3 regions of the Streptomyces sp. NPDC096176 genome follow, and region 2 is predicted to be linked to each of the others. Evidence: riboswitches for the same ligand, from Rfam matches in the RefSeq annotation. Region 2 holds a riboswitch; each other region holds the start of a gene.
The links. Region 2 has a riboswitch for cyclic di-AMP ahead of ACIQ7Q_RS32165 (peptidoglycan DD-metalloendopeptidase family protein). Riboswitches for the same ligand answer to the same signal wherever they lie in the genome.
Positions count from the first base shown of each region.

Region 1: another riboswitch for cyclic di-AMP. It lies ahead of ACIQ7Q_RS25660 (transglycosylase SLT domain-containing protein); the one in region 2 lies ahead of ACIQ7Q_RS32165 (peptidoglycan DD-metalloendopeptidase family protein).
Region 3: another riboswitch for cyclic di-AMP. It lies ahead of ACIQ7Q_RS15175 (transglycosylase family protein); the one in region 2 lies ahead of ACIQ7Q_RS32165 (peptidoglycan DD-metalloendopeptidase family protein).

Region 1 is NZ_JBIWFV010000010.1:11,376-18,808, forward strand. Features, by position in the region: gene ACIQ7Q_RS25650 (ROK family protein) at 1-1,230, shown strand, start outside; gene ACIQ7Q_RS25655 (glutamate--cysteine ligase) at 1,559-3,037, shown strand; cyclic di-AMP (ydaO/yuaA leader) riboswitch at 3,434-3,592, shown strand; gene ACIQ7Q_RS25660 (transglycosylase SLT domain-containing protein) at 3,597-4,394, shown strand; gene ACIQ7Q_RS25665 (hypothetical protein) at 4,496-5,050, opposite strand; gene ACIQ7Q_RS25670 (hypothetical protein) at 5,190-5,471, shown strand; gene ACIQ7Q_RS25675 (hypothetical protein) at 6,072-6,617, shown strand; gene ACIQ7Q_RS25680 (nitrous oxide reductase family maturation protein NosD) at 6,709-7,433, shown strand, end outside.
Region 2 is NZ_JBIWFV010000017.1:80,278-87,710, forward strand. Features, by position in the region: gene ACIQ7Q_RS32160 (SGNH/GDSL hydrolase family protein) at 1-563, opposite strand, end outside; gene ACIQ7Q_RS32165 (peptidoglycan DD-metalloendopeptidase family protein) at 800-1,720, opposite strand; cyclic di-AMP (ydaO/yuaA leader) riboswitch at 1,723-1,880, opposite strand; gene ACIQ7Q_RS32170 (tyrosine-protein phosphatase) at 2,560-3,372, shown strand; gene ACIQ7Q_RS32175 (DUF6126 family protein) at 3,382-3,546, opposite strand; gene ACIQ7Q_RS32180 (helix-turn-helix domain-containing protein) at 3,564-4,154, opposite strand; gene ACIQ7Q_RS32185 (aspartate aminotransferase family protein) at 4,267-5,661, opposite strand; gene hpnH (adenosyl-hopene transferase HpnH) at 5,819-6,838, opposite strand; gene ACIQ7Q_RS32195 (1-hydroxy-2-methyl-2-butenyl 4-diphosphate reductase) at 6,844-7,433, opposite strand, start outside.
Region 3 is NZ_JBIWFV010000005.1:86,338-93,770, forward strand. Features, by position in the region: gene ACIQ7Q_RS15145 (winged helix-turn-helix transcriptional regulator) at 1-202, shown strand, start outside; gene ACIQ7Q_RS15150 (VOC family protein) at 368-1,162, shown strand; gene ACIQ7Q_RS15155 (exopolyphosphatase) at 1,193-2,134, opposite strand; gene ACIQ7Q_RS15160 (DUF501 domain-containing protein) at 2,260-2,778, opposite strand; gene ACIQ7Q_RS15165 (septum formation initiator family protein) at 2,838-3,326, opposite strand; gene eno (phosphopyruvate hydratase) at 3,441-4,730, opposite strand; gene ACIQ7Q_RS15175 (transglycosylase family protein) at 5,059-5,724, opposite strand; cyclic di-AMP (ydaO/yuaA leader) riboswitch at 5,728-5,899, opposite strand; gene ACIQ7Q_RS15180 (transglycosylase family protein) at 6,176-7,138, opposite strand; gene ACIQ7Q_RS15185 (cytochrome P450) at 7,280-7,433, opposite strand, start outside.

The DNA of each region.
Region 1 (7,433 bases), on a different contig from region 2:
CTGCAACGGTTGTATTTCGACGGGCCGTTGAGCCGCCACGCACTGGGCCCGGCGACAGGACTCAGCTCCGGCACCATCAGCAACGTCGTCGGCGAACTCGCCACCGACGGGCTGGTCGAGGAGGCGGGCAGCGTCGAATCCGACGGCGGACGCCCCCGCACCCTGCTGCGCGTCCTACCGGCCAGCGGCCACCTCATCGGTGTGGACGTCGGAGAGACCCGCGTCAGGGTGGAGCTCTTCGACCTGACGCTCACCGAACTCGCCCGCGATGAGCGGGCCTTGACCGGCAGCCGGTACGACGTCGAGGCGATCGTGGAACACATCCGCCACGGCATCCGCGAGGTGCTCCACCGCGCGGGCCGCACCGCCGAGCGGCTCATCGGTGTCGGCGTCGGCGTCCCCGGGATCGTGGCCCGCACGCCGGAGCGCGGAGCGATCGTCCACGGCCAGACGATCGGCTGGAACGCCGTCCCGCTGGAGTCGCTGCTGCGTGCCACCCGCGAACTCCCCGACACGGTCCCGTACTTCATCGAGAACGGCGCGAGAACACTCGGGCAGGCGGAGATGTGGTTCGGAGCCGGTCGCGGCGCCCAGAGCGTGGCCGTGATCCTCTTCGGCTCCGGGGTCGGCGCCTGCCACGTCACCGATGTCGCGGAGCAGGGCCGGGCCCTCGAATGGGGGCATCTGACGGTCAAGGTGCGGGGCCGCAGGTGCCGCTGCGGTGCGCTCGGCTGCCTGGAGGCGTACGCGGGGGCAAAGGCACTGCTGGACCGGTGGCGGGAAGCCGGCGGACGGTGCGGGGCGGGGGCCGGTGAGGAGACCGCCCTCACGGCATTGCTCGCCGCCGCCTATCCGGCCGACGGGGAAGGGGGCGACCCGGTGGCGCGCGAGGTGGTGCGCGAGACCGCCGAATACCTGGGCGCCGGGCTCTCCGGTCTCATCAATCTCTTCCAGCCGGAACGGATTCTCATCGGTGGATGGGCCGGACTGCAGCTCGGCCCCCGCTTCCTCGCCGCCGTGCGGGAGTATGCCGCGGCTTACTCCCTGAGCCACCCGGCGGCCCGAGTGAGCATAGACCTGGGAGAACTCGGTCCGGACGCGGTGACGGTGGGTGCAGCGACTCTGCCGCTCGCCGACTTCTTCGCCGGGGGCGGCAGGCGCCCCGCGCCGACGCCCGGGGCGGCCGCCCCGGCGTGGCGCACGGCGCTGGAGGGCCGGGTCCCGAACTGAGCGGATTGCGTGTTCTCCCCGGCCATGCGTGTGCGGCCGCACAGCCCGGGGTCAAAGAAGCGTGCAGCGTCTTTCGCCACGGTCCTGGGGCTCGGGGCGGGCCGGGGCCGTAGCGAAAGACGGGCTCGGGGCGGGCCGGGGCCGTAGCGAAAGACGGGCCCGGGGCGGGCCGGGAACCGGCTGTCGCCGCGGCCCGAGCGGGCTTCCGGGCAAGGCTCCGCGGCGGCGCCTCGCTGCCGTCCGCTGCCCCGGTCACCGCTGGTCCGGGCAGCCGGTGAGTGGGACGCTGTGGGGGAAGGTGTCTGCCCGACGAGAGCGGGAGGGCCCGATGGGACGTGACGTCCCGGCGCTCGTTTTCACCCGTGACGATCGCCGCCGGTACCGGGACAAGATGCAGACGTGCCTCGACACGTTCGCGACGATGCTGAGCGAGGCGCGCTTCGAGTCGGAGCGGCCCCAGGTGGGTCTCGAGATCGAACTGAACCTGGTGGATGCCGCCGGGGAGCCGGCGATGAAGAACACCGACGTGCTCGAGGCCATCGCGGACCCCGCCTGGGACAGCGAGCTGGGCCGGTTCAACCTGGAGATCAACATCCCGCCGCGGACACTGACCGCAGGCGGCCCCGACGCCTGGGAGCAGGAGATCCGGGACGCCCTGAACCACGCCGAGCAGCGGGCCTCCGAGGTCGGGGCCCATCTGACCATGATCGGCATTCTGCCGACCCTGCGGCAGCGGGACGTGGGCGAGGCGGCGCTCTCGGAGAACCCGCGCTATCGGCTGCTCAACGAGCAGGTCTTCGCGGCCCGGGGCGAGGACCTGCGGATCGCCGTCGACGGGGTGGAGAGGCTGCGCACCTACGCCGACACGATCACCCCCGAGGCCGCCTGCACCAGTACGCAGTTCCACCTGCAGGTCTCGCCGGGCGAGTTCCCCGCCTACTGGAACGCCGCGCAGGCGATCGCCGGGGTCCAGGTCGCGCTGGCGGCGAATTCGCCGTTCCTCTTCGGCAAGGAACTGTGGCGCGAGACCCGGATCCCCCTGTTCGAGCAGGCGACCGACACCCGCCCCGAGGAGATCAAGGTGCAGGGGGTCCGGCCGCGGGTGTGGTTCGGCGAGCGGTGGATCACCAGCGTTTTTGATCTCTTCGAGGAGAACGTGCGCTACTTCCCCGCCCTGCTGCCCCTGTGTGACGACGAGGACCCGCGGGAGAAGCTCGACGGCGGGGACACCCCGGAGCTGCCCGAGCTGACCCTGCACAACGGCACCATCTACCGGTGGAACCGCCCCGTCTATGCCGTCGCCCACGGCAGGCCGCACCTGCGCGTCGAGAACCGGGTCCTCCCCGCCGGCCCGACCGTCGCCGACACCCTCGCGAACGGCGCCTTCTACTACGGGATGACACGCGCACTGGTCGACGAGGAGCGGCCGATCTGGTCCCGGATGTCGTTCCAGGCCGCTGAGGACAATCTGCACGCCGCGGCGCGGCACGGCATCGACGCGGACCTGTACTGGCCGGGCATGGGCGAGGTGCCGGTGGTCGAGCTCGTACTGCGGCGTCTGCTGCCCATGGCCCATCGCGGTCTCGAGCTCTCCGGCATGGACGCGGCGTGGCGGGAGCCGCTGCTGGGGATCATCGAGCAGCGCTGTGTCACCGGCCGAAACGGCGCGGTGTGGCAGGCGGAGATGTACCACCACATCGACGCCACGAGCCGCGTCGACCACCATGAGGCGCTTCGGCTGATGACGCGGCAGTACATCGACTACATGCATCTGAACGCGCCGGCGCACACCTGGCCCGTTGACTGAGTGTTCCTCGCTCGTTCCGTAGGGGGCCGGGCGACCTGCCCGGCGATGCTCACCTATGTCCGGTATAGGGGTCTTTTCTCCGCATTAAGTTTGTAAGTCGAATTGCCGCGTATTCCTGTTGGTTGGGGTTCCTTGGGGGTTATGGGGCAACCCTGGAGGTTGCCCCGATCCCCCGTGATGTCGGTCACCTGGTCCGCTCTGTGTGGATACCGCCGCGCGGGCCATTTCCCTTCTCTGGGGCGGAGTTTGAGCCTTTTGACGCGACACTGACAATGCGGATTTCCCGTCAGGGGGAGACGTCCGCTTTGTGATGTGGAATTCGGGACTTGTTCCGCCGGGATCCTCTCGCTTAACGTCACCGTCAATCCGGATGGACCGCCGAATCCTGCCGCCGTCCGGTAAACCGCACCCACTCACGTACGGCAGGAGCGGGGGAACCAGGTAAGCCGCCGATCCGGAATCCCGGAACGGCTCGGGGTGAAGTCGCCATCAGCTGCGACCGGGCATCTCCAGCCCGAACCCGACAGCTCACCTCGCAGGCGACGGAGAGGAATTCGCCATGCCCACAAAGGGTAAGCACCGTCGTCCCAAGTCCCGTTCACTCACCCGCGGGTTCGTGGCAGCGGGCACGGGTGGTGCCGCACTCGCCCTCCCGCTCATGGGCGCCACCACTGCTCAGGCAGCGCTGCCCGTGGCCGCGGAGAAGGCCGTCGCGCCGGCCACCGTGGCCGCCGCCGCGCAGGTCGCCGCACAGAAGTCCAAGGCCGTCACGTACTCCGTGGTCGCGGGTGACTCCCTTTCCAAGATTGCCACCAAGTATTCTCTGAGTGGCGGCTGGAAGGAGCTCTTCAACGACAACCGGAGAGCCATCGGCCACGATCCGGCACTGATTCGCCCCGGTCTCGAGCTCACGATCGGTGCAAAGTCCCCGGCCAAGGAAAAGGCCGCGCCCAAGAAGGCCGACCGGGCCGCCGCGACCGACCGCGCGGACCGCTCGGAGCGGAAGGCGGCCCCCGCGGCCAAGCCCGCCACCTACGCGAACAACCTCGACGGCTGGATCAAGGAATCGCTGGCCATCATGGGTCAGCGCGGAATTCCGGGAACCTACGAGGGAATTCACCGCAACATCATGCGCGAGTCCTCCGGCAACCCGCTGGCCATCAACAACTGGGACATCAACGCCGTCAACGGCACGCCCTCGAAGGGCCTGCTTCAGGTCATCCAGCCGACCTTCGACGCCTACCACGTCCCCGGCACGGCCAACGACCTGTACGACCCGGTCGCCAACATCACGGCCGCGTGCAACTACGCCGCCGACCGGTACGGCTCGATCGACAACGTGAACGGCCCCTACTGACGGGACCGTTGCGACGGCCGACAGGCCGCAACACTTCACCGGGCCGGAGCCCGGGGCGTCCGGCGGCGCCCCCGGTCTCCGGCCCCGTGTTGTGCCGGTCTTCAGCCCCGCGCGGCCACATGGAACGAGGACAGCCACAACACAACGGCCGCTCCTGCCCCCACCACAACGCGCACGGTCTCGTCCGTGTACCCGGCCAGGGCGACGGCGGTGCCGACGACCGCGACAACCGTCAGCAGAACAGCCGTCCAGGTGTACTGCCACTGGTCGAAGAGACGCGCCAGCGGAAAGAAGTGCAGACCCACCACGAGACAGATCCCCGGCGGGATCAGCTCGGCGTGGCCCGTGGCGTTCGAAGCGGCGATCACCGCGAAGATCGCGACGACCTCGAGGGCGTTCACGAGGCCGACCCCGCGGTTCCACTTCCCCGGCAGCCGCACCATGCGGCGTGCGGTCCCCGCGGCGCCCCGGAACGCAGCAACAACGGCCGCGACGGTCAGCGCCGCCCCCACAATGCCGACTACGACGGCAGCAGTCGTCGATGCGAGCCCGGAACCGGCCGCGAAGGCCCACACCAGGGCGAAAACCGCGAGAACCACGGCGCCCCGGCGGCGCAACTGCTGAGTGAGTGTCAGGCGCTCCGTGTCGGTGGTCATGGCCGGAGGCTACAGCGATCCTCCGGTCCCAGAACGGTAGTTGGGCAACCAGCCGCGACCACGGGATGAGTACGAGGTCCGGACGTTCTGAGTACCCGCCCGGATCCGCCCGCACCCCCCTCACCGGTCGAATCGGAGCATGCTCCCTGAAGCCCTCCGCCACCCGCGCGTCCGCAACGCCACCACAGCCGGCACGGCCCTTGCCGTGACCCTGCTCCCGCTCGCGGTCGGCGTCCTGCTGGCGAAGGCCGCGGCCACGGACCCGATGACACCGGTGAATGCGATGATCACCAGCGGCGGCCATCGCGCCCGCGTCACCCGGGCCCAGTGGCGCGGCTGCGGCAGGAGCGCCCTCCGCCACTGCCGCACGGCCCGCACCGCGGTCCGCGCCCGGTCGGGCCGCCACACTCCCGCGGCGTGAGGCTCCACGCGTGCCGATATGAGCCGGATATGGACCTGTTTCCGTGTTGCTCGTGGGAAGACGGCCATGACAGCATTCCGTGGTCCTTTCGGCATGGCCACCGTCGGTGCGTAGGGCGTGGCGTTCGCGCAGTGCATCTCTGCGAACCCCCGGGTGCCCGCCTCGCCCGCCTGCTGGGCGCGCATCAGCTCGCCCAGTGGAGCCACGCACGCGGTGCCGGGCACGACGCGGTCACGCTCGTCGTCGGCCGAACTCACTGCGGACGCCGAGCTCCACGGCTGCGTACGGGGTCAGGACTGTGCCCTGCACCTCGCCTGCGACAACCACCGCGGCGTGACCCGGATCGAGGTGCCCGACACCCAGCCTGCGCGGCCGGCCCGTACCACCCCCTGTCCCCGACATGGCAAGGAGTTGTGGGCCGAGTGCGCCCTGCCTATCAATGGAGCCGGCTTCGTGGCCGGGGTGGTGGTTGACTCCCTGCCCGGAATCAGTCGATCGCGACGCGACGGTGGAACACCGTCGCCGGTGGGTGAGGAGACGCGGAGGTCGATCGGCCGACCGCATTGGTCTCGTACAGGTTCGTCGTCCATACTGCCCGCCGTGGAGCAGCAGATAGATCCGAAGACGAAGATCGAAATCGGCGTGGGGACGGACCCGGCGTACATCCCGGGACTCACGGCGCCCGCGCCTGCCGTCAAGGGTGGGGAGGAGGGGGAGAAGAGGGCCGAGGAGACCGTGCCCAAGGACGAGGCCGAGGGCGAGACCGTTCCCGTGGCCGAGGGCGACGAAACCGGGGCGGCGGCCGACGAGGCGGACGCACCCGCCGAGGAGCCGGACGCCGAGGCCGCCGATGACGACGACGCCGACGGGCCAGTCTTCGAGGCCCGCGACCGCCGCGGTTCGATCACCGCCGACCGCACCGGCATCCGCTTCACCCTGGACGACCAGGAGGCGGACTTCCACTGGGACGAGATCGGCGCCGTCGAGGTGAGGCCGGCCCGCTTCGGGCGCCGGTTCACGGTCACCGTCCACGTGGCGGCCAACCGCTGGTTCAACGCCGACGTCGAAGCGCCCGCCAGGAGCCGTCTGAGCGAGTGGACGGCGGAGCTCGACGCGGTCCTCGACGCCTACTTCGAAGAGTCCTGACGGCCTGCGGACCACGTCTGGGCGGGGGGAAACAAGCTCGCCCAGGCGTGGTTTGCGCCATTTTGGGTGTTCTGCCGCTTAGTTTCGGTTTATGACAAAGCGACAAACGACCGTCCTCGGCTGCACGGCTCTGCTCGTCGTGTCCGGCCTCGGCGCCTCCGCCCCCGCCCATGCCTCCGTCACACACCAGGTGCAGCCCGGCCAGTCGATCCAGGCTGCCGTGAACGCCGCACAGCCCGGCGACACGATCAACATCGCCGCCGGCACCTACAAGGAAAGCGTCCGCATCACCAAGCCCCGCCTGACCCTCCAGGGAGCGGGCGCGCGGACGGTGATCAAGCCGGCGGCCAAGCCCGCGAAGACCGACTCCTGTGCCGCGGCCGGCAACGGGATCTGCGCCCTCGGTACCAAGGCGCAGCCGCTCGAAGAGGTCCGGATCCGCTCGCTGCGGCTCAGCGGGTTCGCCAAGAACGGCATCTGGGCCGCTTGGACCGACCGGCTGACGGTGCGCCACGTCACCTCCGAGAACAACGGGACCTGGGGCATCGCGCAGGAGCGGTCCATCCGTTCGGAGCTGCGGCAGAACGTCGTCCGCAGCAACGGCGACGCAGGCATCTTCGTGGCGAACACCGTCAATGAGGAGGCCGGTGCCACCGACACCAAGGGAACGGTCGTCAGCGGCAACCGCATGATCGACAACCGCATCGGCGCGACCATCCGCCGCGTGCGGAACCTGACGCTCCAGGGCAACGAGATCACCCAGAACTGCGCCGGCGTATTTCTCGTCGGCGACGAGACGGTGCCCCGAGCGGGCGC
Region 2 (7,433 bases):
TCGGGTGACAGGTGCAGCCGGTCCGCGTCCCAAGCACGCCGGTCCTGGACGGACTTGAGCGACCACAGGTCGAGCACCGGGCAGCCGTAGCGGTCCGCGATGGCCCGCACATGGGCCGTGTACGTGGCGATCCTGCCGCGCAGATGCCGCAGGACCGGCACGTCGCGGGTGTCGAAGCCGGTGGTCACCATGACGGTGCCCACCGAGCGCGTGAGGTCGGCGACGGCCCGTTCGAAGCGCTCGGCGACGGCGTCCGGGTCGGAGCCGGGCCTGATGATGTCGTTGCCACCGGCGCAGAAGGTCACCAGGTCGGGCGCGAGTTCCTTGGCCCTGGGCACCTGCTCCTCGACGATCTGGTCGAGGAGACGCCCGCGTACGGCGAGGTTGGCGTACCTGAAGGTGTGTTCCGGCCTACGGTCGGCGAGCAGGACCGCGAAACGGTCCGCCCAGCCGACGTATCTCCCGTCGGGCCCCGGGTCCCCCACGCCCTCGGTGAAGCTGTCACCGATCGCCGCGTACGACCCGAATGCGTTACTGATCTCTGTTCTCGAATCGTCTGCCACGAGAGCACATCTTTCCTTTACGGATGTGACCTACGCGACCGTAAGGAGGGGTTGACGCGGGGTGATCTTTGCCACCGGTCAAGATTCGGCCAACCCGGAATACGCGGAAGCCCCCGCTCCGCGTTGTGCGGGGCGGGGGCTTGCCGACGTGGACCGCCGGCCGGTGCTTGCCGCACCGGAGGCGAACACCATGTCAGATCACCTGGGACCCAGGGCGATCGGACGGTTCGGAGGGGTCAGAGGGAGACGCCGTGCTCCCGGAGGTAGGCCAGCGGGTCGATGTCGGAGCCGTAGCTCGGGCCGGTCCGGATCTCGAAGTGCAGGTGCGGGCCGGAGGAGTTGCCCGTGGAGCCGGAGAGGCCGATCTGCTGACCACCGGACACGGACTGACCGCTGGAGACGCCCAGCGAGGAGAGGTGGGCGTACTGGGAGTAGGTGCCGTCCGTGTGCTGGATGACGACCTCGTTGCCGTACGAGCCGCTCCAGCCGGCAGAGACGACGGTGCCGGCTCCGACGGCCTTCACGGAGGTGCCGGAGGAGGCGGCGAAGTCGACACCGGTGTGGTAACCGCTGGACCACATGGCGCCGGAGGCGCGGTACGGCGTGGTGACGCCCGCGTCGACCGGGGCGGAGAAGCCGGACGCCGGGGTGGATGCCTCCTTCGCGGGAGCCTCCTTCGCCGGAGCCTCGGCCTGCGGCGCGGCGGGCCGCGAGTCGTCGCGCGAGGGACGGGTCTGCGACTCGGAGCGGGGCTCGGGGTCGTTCTTGACCTTGGACTTGGCGCCGATCGTCAGCTCGAGACCCGGGTGGATCAGCGCGGGGTCGGCGCCTATGGCGCGGCGGTTGTCGTTGAAGAGCTGCTTCCAGCCGCCGCGGACGTTCTGCTCTTCCGCGATCTTCGACAGGTAGTCGCCGGCGACGACGGTGTACGTCTTCGGGGCCTTCTTGGCGCCCTGAAGGGCGGCAGCCTCGACGGCGCCGGGGGCCGCGGTGGCGGCCTGCTCCGGAGCTGTGGCCGGTGCCGCCGCGGGTGCGGCGTTGGCGGAGGTGGCGCCGAACAGGGGCAGCGCGATGGCGGCGCCACCCGTACCGGCGACAACGAAGCCACGGGTGATCGGGTTGGTCTTGGGACGGCGGTGCTTACCCTTTGCGGGCATGGCGCTTTCCTCTCCGGCGCCTGCGAGGTGAGCTGTCGGGTTCGGGCTGGAGATGCCCGGTCGTGAACGTGCACGACTTCACCCCAAGCCGTCCGAATTAACCGGAATCGGCGTACTACCTGGGTCCCCCGCTCCTGCCACACGTGGGTGGGTTCGAATTCCGGTCGGCGGCAGGATTAGGCGGTCCGTCCGGATTGAGCGTGACCGTAGGCGAGTCGGGCAGTCCCGGACAAGCCACGATTTTCCCCGATCAATGACGGGGGTGATATCAACAGGGATTTCCCGGTCACCCTCCGTGGACAACGGAGCATCAATTCCCTTGCCGAGGAGGGAATTCGTGTCACCGACGCGGCCACAGAACGTCACGGATATGACGCTGCTCACGGACCGCAGCCCATCCCCCCTGCTTACGGGGCACGTTATGCCTAAACAGCTAATTCGGACAGAACATACATTTAGCCATCTACTCCCGCACTTACCGCAGCGCGCTACGGCCCCTCGCTTTCCACCTCCACCGAAGGAGCAAGAATGTGGCCGCCGGTCACGGCCACGAGGGGGCGATACCGCTCCCTGCCACCGTCGCCCGTAATGAACGCACTCGATACAGATGCACCATTTCGCCCCCACCGGTGAGGGGCACCCCTTCGCAGGACCGGACAGGTCCCCGTACATCACCCGCCGTGCGGACCGTCGGGGCTGCGCACCCGAGGAAATCGGCACGCGTCCGTCAACACCGTTGGTTCATGGCCGAGATGAGTGCCTCATGAACGAGTGTCGTATGGTCGAAGCCGCGCCATCGTCGGCGACCAGCGCCGACGGCAGTACCTGAAGGAGTCCTCGTGACGCAGCAGCTGCCGCAGGCCCCCTCGACAGAGCCGGAGCTGACCGGTGTCCGCAACTTCCGGGACGTGGGCGGACTGCCGACCGTGGACGGGCGGCGGGTGCGGCACGGCCGGCTTTTCCGCAGCGGACACCTGGCGCACGCGACGGCGAGCGACGCGGCGTTCCTCACGACCCTGGGACTGCACACGATCTTCGACTTCCGCAACGCCGCCGACCAGCGGCTGGAGGGCCCGGACGTCGAGCTGCCCGGCGTGCGCAATGTGAATCTGCCGCTGAGCGACCCGGCCGACGGCGCCGAGTTCTGGAAGATGGTCCGGGACGGCAATCTCGATCAGCTCAAGGCCATCCTCGACGACGGCAAGGGCGCAGGGCGGATGATCGCCTCGTACCGCATGATCGTCAAGGAGCGGACGGCCGAGCACAGCCAGGTTCTGCACGCACTGGCCGAGGACAGCGTCCCGGCCCTGATGCACTGCGCCGCCGGCAAGGACCGCGCCGGGCTGTCGATCGCCGTGTCACTGCTGGCCGTCGGCGTGGAGCGGGACGCGATCGAGGCGGACTACCTCAAGTCCAACGACCCGCACCGCCGTTACAAGGTCCGGCGCACCGACAGCTCCCCCACCGGAATGTCCCCCGAGGTGATGGAACTGCTCAGCCCGCTCTTCGACGCCCGCGCCGAGTACCTGGCCGCGGCCTTCGACGCGATCGAGGAGAACTGGGGCACACCGGAGCGGTACCTCACCGAGGGCCTCAAGCTCTCCCGCGAAACCCGCGAGCGGCTGCGCACACGACTTCTCGAAGAGGGCTGAGGCACCGGGTCACTGGTTCTGGCCACCCACCAGGAACAGCAGGTAGAGGAATCCGGCGATGACGTGGCCCGCGATCAGATAGAGGAAGAGCCGGATCACCAGCCCGCGGGGAAACCGCTCCTCACTGGAGCTCTCGCCGCCCGTGGCGCGTCGGTCCAAGGGGTCGTGGGACATGCCTTCGATCGCCTTCCTTACCGGTCAGAGGTGGGGTGCAGTTCCGAACTCTGCAGCAGTGTGTGCACGAACAGCAGCTCGGCCCCCTCGGGGCCGGAGGCGGCGATGCGGTGCGGGGTGAGCGAATCGAAGTGCGCGCTGTCTCCGGGAGCCAGGTCGTACACCGTGTCGCCGAGGGTGAGACGGAGCCGTCCCTCCACGACATGGAGCCACTCCTCGCCCGGGTGCACGCGCTCCAGATCTCCCTGGACACCGTACGGGACCGTCACACGGAGGGCCTGCATCGCCCGGCCGGGGGCTCCGGCCCGTCGGTAGTGCCAGCCGTCGGCCGCCGCGGGTTCCCGGCGGGCGCGGACGACCGGGTCCTTCTCCAGCGGCTGCTCGCCGAGAAGCTCCGCCACCGTCGTACCGTAGATCCGGGCAAGGGCGAGCAGCATCGGCAGCGAGGGCTGTCGCCGGCCCGTCTCCAGTCGGGAGAGGTGGGCGGGTGACAGTCCCGCCCGCTGGGCGGCCGACTCGAGGGTGAGTCCGCGGCGGCGGCGCAGTTCACGCAGCCGGGGCGCCATCTCGGGCAGCTCGTCACGCGCCGGCTCGACGGGGGTGGTCATGCCTCCATTGCGCCAGAATCCTGCCTCTGAGGCAAATTCCTTGCCCCAGAGGCAAAACCCCTCACCCGCGCCGTTGACGCCGATCGCGGCAGCCCGACGCCCCGGGCCCGGCTCAGCGGTTCGCGACCGCCTGCCTCACCAGTGTCTTGCCGAAGTCCCACATCAGCCCGCCGCCCCCATGGGCGTCTTCCATCACGGCTTCGAACGCCGTCACGAAGCGGTCGACCTCGCGTTCGCCGATGATCAGGGGCGGAATCAGTTTGATCACTTCCATGTGGTCCCCGGAAACCTGCGTGAGGATCCGGTGCCGCTGCATCAGCGGCACCACCACCATCTGCGCGAAGAGCCCCTTGCGAGCGGCCTGCAGCACGGTCCAGCGGCTGCGCAGCTTGATCGACTCCGGGCGACCGAACTCGATGCCGATCATCAGGCCGCGTCCGCGTACGGCGTGCAGCAGCTCGTAGCGGTCGACGAGCGCCGCCAGCCGTGCGCGCAGCAGCTCCCCGGTCACCCGCGCGTTCGCCACCACATGCTCGTCCTCCAGCACGGAGAGCACGGCGAGCCCGGCGGCCATCGCCTGGGCGTTGGAGCCGAAGCTCGCCGAGTGGACCAGCACCCGGTCCATCGACGAGTAGACTTTCTTGAAGATCCAGTCCCTGCCCAGGGTGGCGCCGACGGGCACATAGCCGCCCGACAGGGTCTTGGCCACACAGACGAGGTCCGGCTCGACTCCCGCCTCGTACTGGAAGGCGTAGAAGTCGCCCGTGCGCCCGAGCCCCGTCTGCACCTCGTCCACGATGAGCAGGGCCTTGTACTTGTGCAGCAGTTCCTGGGCCGCGCGCAGGAACCCCGGTGGGGTCGGGTGCACCCCCTTGCCCTGGACCGGTTCCACGACGAAGGCCGCCACATCGCCGCGCACCAGCTCACGCTCGAGTGCGGCGAGGTCGCCCATCGCGATCGCGGTGTCGGGCAGCAGCGGGGCGAAGCCGTCGCGGAATCCGGGCTCCCCGTTGACCGAGAGCGAGCCGGTGGTCAGCCCGTGGAAGGCGTGCGTGCAGTACAGGATCCTCGGTCGGCCCGTCGCGTACCGGGCGAACTTCAGCGCCGCCTCCACGGCCTCCGTGCCGCTGTTGCCGAAGTAGACCCGCTCCAGGTGCGGGGTGTGGGTGAGCAGCTTCTCCGCCAGCAGCCCCGGCAGTGGCTGGCAGTCGAAGCGGGTCAGATCGGCGAGCTGGGCGTCCAGCACGTCGTGCAGCGCCTTGCGCACGACGGGGTGGTGCCTGCCGAGCCCCATCACCCCGAAGCCCGCGAGCATGTCGAGGTACTCGTTGCCTTCCACGTCGTAGAAGTAGGCGCCCTCGGCCCGCTGGTAGACCTTGTCGAATCCGATGGTGTGGAGCATGCGCGGCAGCTGGTGGTTGAGGTGCCGGGTGTGCAGCTCGTACCGCTCGGCACCGCGGCTCGCCAGGAGTTCCGCCAGGTCGAAGCCCTTGCGCTGCTCCGTCATTCCTCGGCCCTCCTCGACCTCCGTCATTCCTCGGCCCTCCTCGACCTCCGTCATTCCTCGGCCCTCCTCGACCTCGGTCATTCCTCGGCCCTCCTCGACAGGGACGCCTCCCGCGCTCGGGGCGCAGGAGGAGTGGGTGAAGGTCACACGCCGACGGTCATCGACCGCTCGACAGCGTCTCCCGGGCGGCCCGGAGGGACTCCTTGAGCGAGCCCATGGTGGCGAGCACGGCGGTGGGCTCGTAGCCGCAGTGGGCCATGCAGTTGGCGCAGCGCGGGTCCTTGCCGCGGCCGTACTTCCCCCAGTCGGTGTCCTCGACGAGTTCGCGGTAGGTCGGGACGTAGCCGTCGCTCATCAGGTAGCAGGGGCGCTGCCAGCCAAAGAGGGAGTAGTTGGGGATCGCCCACGCCGTGCAGGGGAAGTCGGCCTTTCCCTCCAGGAAGTCCAGGAAGAGCGGCGAGTGGTTGAGCCGCCAGCGGCGCCGGTTGCCGCCGGCGAAGGACTTCCTGAACAGTTCCCTCGTCTGTTCGACGCCGAGGAAGTGCTCCTGATCGGGCGCCTTCTCGTAGGCGTATGCGGGCGAGATCATCATCTCGTCCACCCGGAGGTCGTCGTTGAGGTAGTTGAGCACCTCGATGACGGTCTGCGGGGTGTCCGTGTTGAAGAAGGTCGAGTTGGTGGTGACCCTGAAGCCCCGGCTCTTGGCCTCCTTGATCGCCTCGACGGCCTCGTCGAACACGCCTTCCTTCGCGACCGATTCGTCGTGCCGCTCCCGCAGGCCGTCGATGTGAACGGCGAAGGCGAAGTACGGGGAGGGTTTGAACTTCTCGATCTTCTTGCGCAGCAGGAGGGCGTTGGTGCAGAGGAAGACGTACTTCCTTCGGGCGACCAACTGGCGCACGATCTCGTCGATCTGAGGATGCATCAGCGGTTCGCCGCCGGCGATGGAGACCATCGGGGCACCGGACTCCAGCACCGCTCCGACTGCCTGCGCCACCGGCATCCGCTGCTTGAGCACTCCGGCCGGGTGCTGGATCTTCCCGCAGCCCTCGCAGGCGAGATTGCAGGCGTAGAGCGGCTCGAGTTCGACGATCAGAGGGAACTTGTCACGCTTGCGAAGCTTCTGTTCGAAGAGATACGTCCCGACCCTGATGGTCTGGCGGAGCGGCATGGCCATCTGGCTCACCTCCTGGGGAGCAGCAAAGAACGGTGCCATTCAAGAAAAGCGGGCATAACGGCACGAAGAACGCGGAAGGCTGATATTCCACCGCGGAATGTTCCGATGCGAACCAGTTCGTGCTCCGGGGCGTCGACGACCACCCGGACGGCCGCAACCGGGCGCGGCCCGGCCTGAAGGGCGCTGCCCACCGTGGCCGCGGACTCCATGTCCCCGGCGATCGCTCCTGTGGCCAGCAGTTCGGCACGTTCATGACCACGAACGACATGGTCCAGGCCGGTCAGCGGCCCTTTGTGCACCGTGCGGCCGGGCACGGCCCTGGCCACGGCCCGCACCAGGAAGTCGGTGTTGGTGCAGACGGTGGACATGCCGCCGAGCCGGGTCTCTTTCGCGACCACCAGGTCCCCCGGGTGCATGCCGGGGGCGAACCCGGCACAGAAGCCCGAGGCGACGACGGCCGCGTCCCGCAGCGCCCCGGCCGCACATGCGTCGTGCACGGCGCGACCGGCGTTGACCGGCCCCATGCCCGTGCGCAGGACGGTCACATCGCCGCTGTCGCCGGCGCGCAGGGCGAACTTCTCGATCCCGAGCGCAC
Region 3 (7,433 bases), on a different contig from region 2:
GAAGGTGCTCGCCTCACACCTGAAGGAGCTCGAGGCGGACGGCATCGTGCACCGCGAGGAGTACGACGAGGTCCCGCCGCGCGTCGAATACTCGCTCACCCGGCGCGGCGCGAAGCTCAACGCGGCGCTCGAGCCGCTCGCGGCATGGGGGCAGGAGCATGTGCTGTCCGGTGCGCCGGAGGCCGCCGAGGCCGTGTCGTAGCGAAGAGCACGTCGACGCCCGGGTCCGGTACGGGCCGCGCGTCGACGCGCGAGGGACCGTGCCCGGTGCCAGGCTGAAACACGCAGGATCCCAGAGATCTGCAGGATCCCAGAGATCTGCAGAACCCCGGACGGAACCGGGGAAGTCCCGGAGAAAGGGAATCGCGTGATCACCACTGACTTCGTGCCCGGCTCCCCCTGCTGGCTCGACCTCGGCGCCCCGGACGTCGACGCGGCTGCCGCCTTCTACGGCGCGGTGTTCGGCTGGCGGGCCCAGGCCTTCGACGAGCAGATGAGCAGTTACCAGTCCTTCCGCCTCGACGGCAAAGTCGTGGGCGCGGTCGGGCAGCTCACCGAGGAAGGCGCCCGCTCGGCCTGGATGATCTACTTCCACACTCCGGACATCGACGCCACCGTCAAGGCCGTCGAGCAGGCGGGCGGCTCCATCCGTTCCGCGCCCTCCGAGGTGTCGGAGGAGGGGCGCTTCGCCCAGGTCACCGACTCGCAGGGCGCCCAGTTCGCCCTCTGGCAGCCCGGCTCGTACGCGGGCATCGAGGCCGCAGACGGCCCCGGCAGCCTGTGCTGGGTCGAGTTGTACACCGCCGACTCGGCGGACGCGCAGACGTTCTACGGCACCGTCTTCGGCTGGAGTGGCCAGGACGTGGAGCTCCCGGGCGGCGGGGGCACGTACACGATGGTGACGCCCAAGGGCCAACCGCCGGAGCGGATGTTCGGCGGTGTCATGGCCGTACCGGACATGTTCGCGTCCGGGGACGCCAAGCCGTACTGGCACCCCGTCTTCGGCTCCGCGGACTGCGACGCGACGGTCGCCCTCGTGCGCGAGAACGGGGGCTCGGTGTCGATGGGCCCGGAGGACGCGGAGGGCATCGGCCGCCTGGCCGTGTGCAACGACCCGGCAGGCGCGGAGTTCGTCGTTCTGACCCCGTCCGAGGGCTCCTGACCCGGCCCGAGGCGCATGAAGCCCGGGGGCTCAGCCAGAGGCCTCGGCCGCGATGCTGTAGGCGATGCCGTCGAGGATGTCGTGCTCGCTCACGACCACCTCGCGGGCGCCGATACGCCGCATGATCGTGAGCAGGACGAGCGCCCCGGCCCCGATCACGTCGACGCGGCCGGGGTGCATCACGCCGATGGCCGCGCGCTCGTCGTGCGTGGAGTCGAGGAGCATGGTGGTGACCTCCTCGACCTGCTCGTAGGAGATCCGCGAGTGGTGGATGGCCTGCGAGTCGTACGCGTCCAGGCCGAGTGCGATCCCGGCGACCGTCGTCACCGAGCCGGCGAGCCCGACGAGGGTGTGCGCCTGACGGATGGGGACCGTCTTCTCGACGGTGTCCAGTGCCGCTTCGACGTCCGAGGTGATCGCGGCGATCTGCTCGGCCGTCGCGGGGCTGCTCGGCGCGTGCCGCTCGGTCATCCGTACGCAGCCGATGTCGACGGACAGGGCGGCGCGTGCGTGCTCCTCACCGACGACGAACTCGGTGGAGCCGCCCCCGATGTCGACGACCAGATACGGCTTCGCCAGATCGGGGCGGTTGGTCAGCGAGTTGGTGGCGCCGGTGAAGGAGAACTCGGCCTCTTGGTCACCGCTGATCACCTCCGGCTCCACGCCCAGGATGTCGAGGACACCGCCGACGAACTCGTCGCGGTTCTCGGCGTCCCGCGAGGCGGAGGTCGCGACGAAACGGACCCGCTGCGCGCCGTGCTCCTTTATGGCGGCGGCGTACTCGCGGCAGGCCGCGAAGGTCCGCTCCAGCGCGTCGGGCGCGAGTCGCCCCGTACGGTCCACGCCCTGACCGAGGCGGACGACGGTCATCCGGCGGTCGAGATCGACGAGCTTTCCGGTGGCAGGCTCCACGTCCGCGATCAGGAGGCGGATGGAGTTGGTGCCGCAGTCGATGGCGGCGACGCGGGTCATTGGGGTGGTCTCCTCGGGATGGGTTCTCTCCCCACTCTGCCCCCTGCCTGACGAGGGCAGGCCATCGCGGTGCACGCGGTGGCCTGCCACCGTCCGAAGGTCGGGAAGGGCCGGGGTGGGCGCGGTCAGGCTTCGGGGGAGACGCAGGGGCCCTTCGCCCACCACTCCGGCAGCATCGCGATCGCCTCGTCCCCCAGCGGGTTCACCCCGGGGCCGGCCGCGAGCGAGTGGCCCACCAGGACGTGCAGGCACTTCACCCGGTCCGGCATGCCGCCCGCGCTGGGGAAGCCTTCCAGGACCTCGATGGCGTCGCGGCGCGTGATGTAGTCCTCGTGGGCGGCCCGGTACGCGGCGGCGAGTTCCGGGTCGGTCGCCAGGCGCTCGGTCATCTCCTTCATGACGCCGTTCGCCTCGAGCGTGCCGATCGCGGAGGCGGCCCGCGGACACGTCAGGTAGTACAGCGTCGGGAACGGCGTGCCGTCGGGAAGCCGCGGGGCGGTCTCCACGACGTCGGGCTGCCCGCAAGGGCAGCGGTGCGCGATCGCGCGCAGGCCGCGCGGCGGCCGGCCGAGCTGTTCCTTGAACGCGGCGATGTCCGCGTCGGTGGGCTCGGTGGGTTCGGTGGTGGGTGGAGGGGTTTCCATGCCTGCCTTGTTCGCTGCCTGTTCGCTGCTTGGTTCGCTGACTTGCCGGTGCCGCGGATCTACTCGCGGTCGGCACCGTCGGCGCTGTCCACGCCGTTCCATACGTTCGAGTACCACGGCCGGTCGGCCGCGCCGTCGTCTTCGCGCTGCTCCTCCGCGGCCTCGGGGTCGATCACGGTGTAGCCGGTCTCCCCCGGCTGCACGTAGTGCAGGTGCTCCCGGGCCAGCCGCCGGATGTACATGTCGTCCTGGAGGCGCGCCTTTTCGTCCCTGAGCTGCTCCACCTGCTCTGCGGCGTCGTCGATCAGGCGTTCCTGCTCGGCGATCTCGGCGCGCTGCGAGACGTACTGGCGCATGGGATACGCGAGGGCGACGACCATCGAGCAGACGACCAGGGCGAGGAAGGCGGCACGTCCGGTCAACCGGGAGCGGCGGGCCTGACGGCGGTTCTGGGAGCGGTAGACACGGGCGGCGGTCTGCTCTCCGAGCAACCGCAGCCTGGTCGAGGTGGAGAACCGGTCCTGGTCCCCGGACGGCCTGCGTGCCATGTCTCTCGCCTCCCCGTTACGCGCGTACGTCCCCGGACACGGTACGGGACCGCGGCCGGGGACGAACGGAGGCGAGGGTGTCAGCCCTCGAACCGACTTCTTCTACTGGTCCCTCTACTGGTCCGCGTAGCGGAACCGCGGGAACGCGGAGCGGCCCGCGTACACCGCGGCGTCGTCGAGGATCTCCTCGATGCGCAGCAGCTGGTTGTACTTGGCGACGCGCTCGGAGCGGGCCGGGGCGCCGGTCTTGATCTGACCGCAGTTGGTGGCGACGGCCAGGTCGGCGATGGTGACGTCCTCGGTCTCGCCGGAGCGGTGGGACATCATGCACTTGAAGCCGTTGCGCTGGGCGAGCTCGACGGCGTCGAGGGTCTCGGTCAGCGAACCGATCTGGTTGACCTTGACGAGCAGCGCGTTCGCGGCGCCGTCCTCGATGCCGCGGGCGAGGCGCTCGGGGTTGGTGACGAACAGGTCGTCGCCGACGAGCTGCACCTTCGAGCCGAGCTTGTCGGTGATGGTCTTCCAGCCGGCCCAGTCGTCCTCGAACAACGGGTCCTCGATGGAGACCAGCGGGTAGGACTCGACGAGCTCCGCGTAGTACTCGGTCATCTCGGCGGCCGAGCGGGACTTGCCCTCGAACTCGTACGAGCCGTCCTTGTAGAACTCGGACGCGGCGACGTCGAGCGCCAGTGCGATGTCCTTGCCGGGGGCGTAACCGGCCTCCTTGATGGCCTCGAGGATGAGGTCGAGGGCGGCGCGGTTGGAGTCGAGGTTCGGCGCGAAGCCGCCCTCGTCGCCGAGGCCGGTGGACAGCCCCTTCTCCTTCAGGACCTTCTTGAGGGTGTGGTAGACCTCGGTGCCCCAGCGCAGGGCCTCGGAGAAGGACTCCGCGCCGATCGGCGCGATCATGAACTCCTGGATGTCCACGTTGGAGTCGGCGTGCGAGCCGCCGTTCAGGATGTTCATCATCGGAACGGGCAGCAGGTGCGCGTTCGGGCCGCCCAGGTAGCGGAAGAGCGGCAGGTCCGAGGCCTCGGAGGCGGCGTGCGCCACGGCGAGGGAGACGCCGAGGATGGCGTTCGCGCCGAGGGAGGACTTGTCCGGGGTGGCGTCCAGGTCGAACATCGCCTGGTCGATCAGGCGCTGCTCGGTGGCGTCGTAGCCGACGAGCTCCGGGCCGATCTGCTCGATGACGGCGAGGACGGCCTTCTCGACACCCTTGCCCTGGTAGCGGTTCTGGTCACCGTCGCGGAGCTCGAGAGCCTCGAACGCACCGGTGGAGGCGCCGGACGGAACTGCAGCACGACCCGTGCTGCCGTCGTCGAGGCCAACCTCGACCTCGACCGTGGGGTTGCCTCGGGAGTCCAGGATTTCCCGGGCTACGACGACGTCGATGGACGGCACGAGCATCTCCTTCTGGGATGTGACGCGAGAAAAAGTGCAGAGGTCTGCTTGGCCTTGCGGCAAGAGCCTAACCGGCCCGGGGGCAAAGGCAGGCCGATGCCCGCCCGCTGGGACGAAAAAGGGCACCAAGACTCTCGCCACCGGACAAACAGAGGCGGATCTACCTGCCGGTAACCCATGTTGGGCCTTTTCCGGCCCCTGACGGAGCGAACCCCGGCCCGGCGCGTTCGGGGGAAGGTGCGCCGGACCGGGGTGCTCGGATCCCGTGACGAGCGACGGTTGCGCCCTGCACCTGTCGGCGCGGGAGCCCCTCACCCACGGGGGGAGGTCAGCTCAGGTGGAGCTGCTGGCCCGGGTGGATGACGTCGGCGTTCTCGACGATGTCCTTGTTGAGGTCGAACAGCTTCTCCCAGCCGCCCTTGACCTTCTCGGCCTCCGCGATCGTGCTGAGGGTGTCGCCGGCCTTGACCTTGTACTCGCCGTCGCCCTTCTTGAAGGACTTGGCCTTGGGGGCGGCCTTCTCGGCCGGGGCGGGGGCCGCGGAGCGCTCGGAGCGCGTGGTGGGGGCCTCGGAGCGCTCGGTGGAGGGCTTCGACTGCTCGGTGGAGCCGCTCTCGGGGGAGGCGCTGGACAGGCCGACGCCGCAGTGCGGCCAGGCGCCCTTGCCCTGGCCGGCGAGGACCTTCTCGGCTATCTGGATCTGCTGCGACTTGGACGCCTGGTCGGCGGTCGAGGCGAACGCGGTACCGCCGTAGGCGGCCCAGGTCGAGGCGGAGAACTGCAGGCCGCCGTAGTACCCGTTGCCGGTGTTGATCGACCAGTTGCCGCCGGCCTCGCACTGGGCGACCGCGTCCCACTCGGAGGTGGTCGCGGCGGAGGCGGAGGTGGCGCCGAGCATCGGTGCGGCGATGGCGGCACCGGCGACACCGGCGAGCGTGGCGATACGGACGGCCTTCGAGGGGCGACGGTGCTTGGCCTTGCTGGAACGCAGCATGAAGCTTCTCCTCACCGACGCCTACGAGGTGAGCTGTCGGGTTCGGACCTGTGAGTGCCCGGCCGCGCATCCTTGCGCGCGGCTCCACCCCTAGCCGTTGACGGCCGTCCTCGCGGACGGCCGGGACCGGCACTTACCTTGGGTCCCCCGCTCCTGCCTTCGGCGCTGTGAGCGACGAGTGTTCCCTTCGACCGACGGCAGGATTCGGCGTGACGGTCGACGGTGCCCGCGGTGGCGAGCGGTTCAGACCGTAAACACAGCGCTCCCCGATGTTCAAAGACGAACATCGGGGAGAAATCGCCCAATCCGGCGGTCCGAGTGTGTCCGTTTTCGCAGGTGAGGGGCAAAGTGGCCGGAATCGGGGGGCGATTTGGGCCAGTTGCCGCAAAGAGACGCTTGTCTCACTGGAACAGAACGGACATAGAACAGCGAACCACCCGGCGAACTGGCCCTACGTCAGGCCCAGATCGAGCTGCTGACCGGGCAGGATGAGGTCGGGGTCGGACCCGACGGTCGTCTCGTTGGCCTCGTAGAGCGCCGGCCACCCCCCGGGGACCTTCCGCTCGGCAGCGATGTCGCACAGATTGTCGCCGGGCTGAACGGTGTATGCACCGGGGGCGCTTGCCTCGTCCACGCCGTTACGGGCGGAATCGTCACCCCGTGAGGCATGGCGACCGGTATCGCGCGCTTCGCCCGTCTCGCCGGTTCCCGCTTCGTCACCGGCGGGTGCGCCGCGGTGCTTGCCGGTGCCGCCGGCGGCATCATCGGCCGTACCCGTCCCCGTGGCGCCTTCCGAGGCGTCAGGAGCGGCCGGCTCGGACGGGTCGCCGCCCTTGGGGGCCGGCTGCTCGGCGGCGTCGCCCGACGGCTCTGCCGTGTCGGCGCCACCCTGCTCGCCGGACTCGCCCGAAGTGTTCGAAGTGTTCTCTGAATCGGTCGGCTCGGTCGATTCGGAGGTGTCCGCCGACGGCTCGTCGACGGGCGCGTCGCTCTGCTCCGGCAGCGGCAGGAGGCCCGGGTCGACACCGGTGTCGGCGCCGTCGCCCGTCAGCCCGGCGAGCGGGCCACAGGCGGGCCACGCCTGCGGGCCCTGAGCGGCGACCACCTTCTCCGCGACCGCTATCTGCTGGGAGCGGCTCGCGAGGTCGGCGGTCGGCGCGTACGCCGTACCGCCGTACGTCTCCCAGGTCTCCTGGGAGAACTGCAACCCGCCGTAGAAGCCGTTGCCGAAGTCGGCGCTCCACGCCCCGCCGCTCTCGCACTCCGCGACGCGGTCCCACACGTTCGCTTCTGCCGCGGATGCCGAGCCCGCGCCGAGCAGCGGAATGGCGATGGCGGAACCGGTCACCCCTGCCGCGACAATGAGGGCCGGAGCCTGGCGGGGTCGGCGGTGTCGTCCGTTCCCGGAGAGCATGCGGTTGCCTTTCGCGTGACAGCTGTGGACTGTACGGCCTGCTGATGCCTGCCGAGTCGTCGGTGAACGTAGCCGCATTCGAACGTGAGTCACAAGTCGATGCAGCGGAGATCACGTGAAAGTCACAGAATTGACGGGCCGTCAGTTTGTTTGAGGCGTGAACTCAACGGGCAGAGTGCGCAATCCACGCATGATGAGCCCCCCACGCCACCGCAAATCGGCCGGATCTCCCGCAAGGCGCAAGTCCGGCATTCTGCGGAGCAGCGTGGCGAGAGCCGTCTGCCCCTCGAGCCGG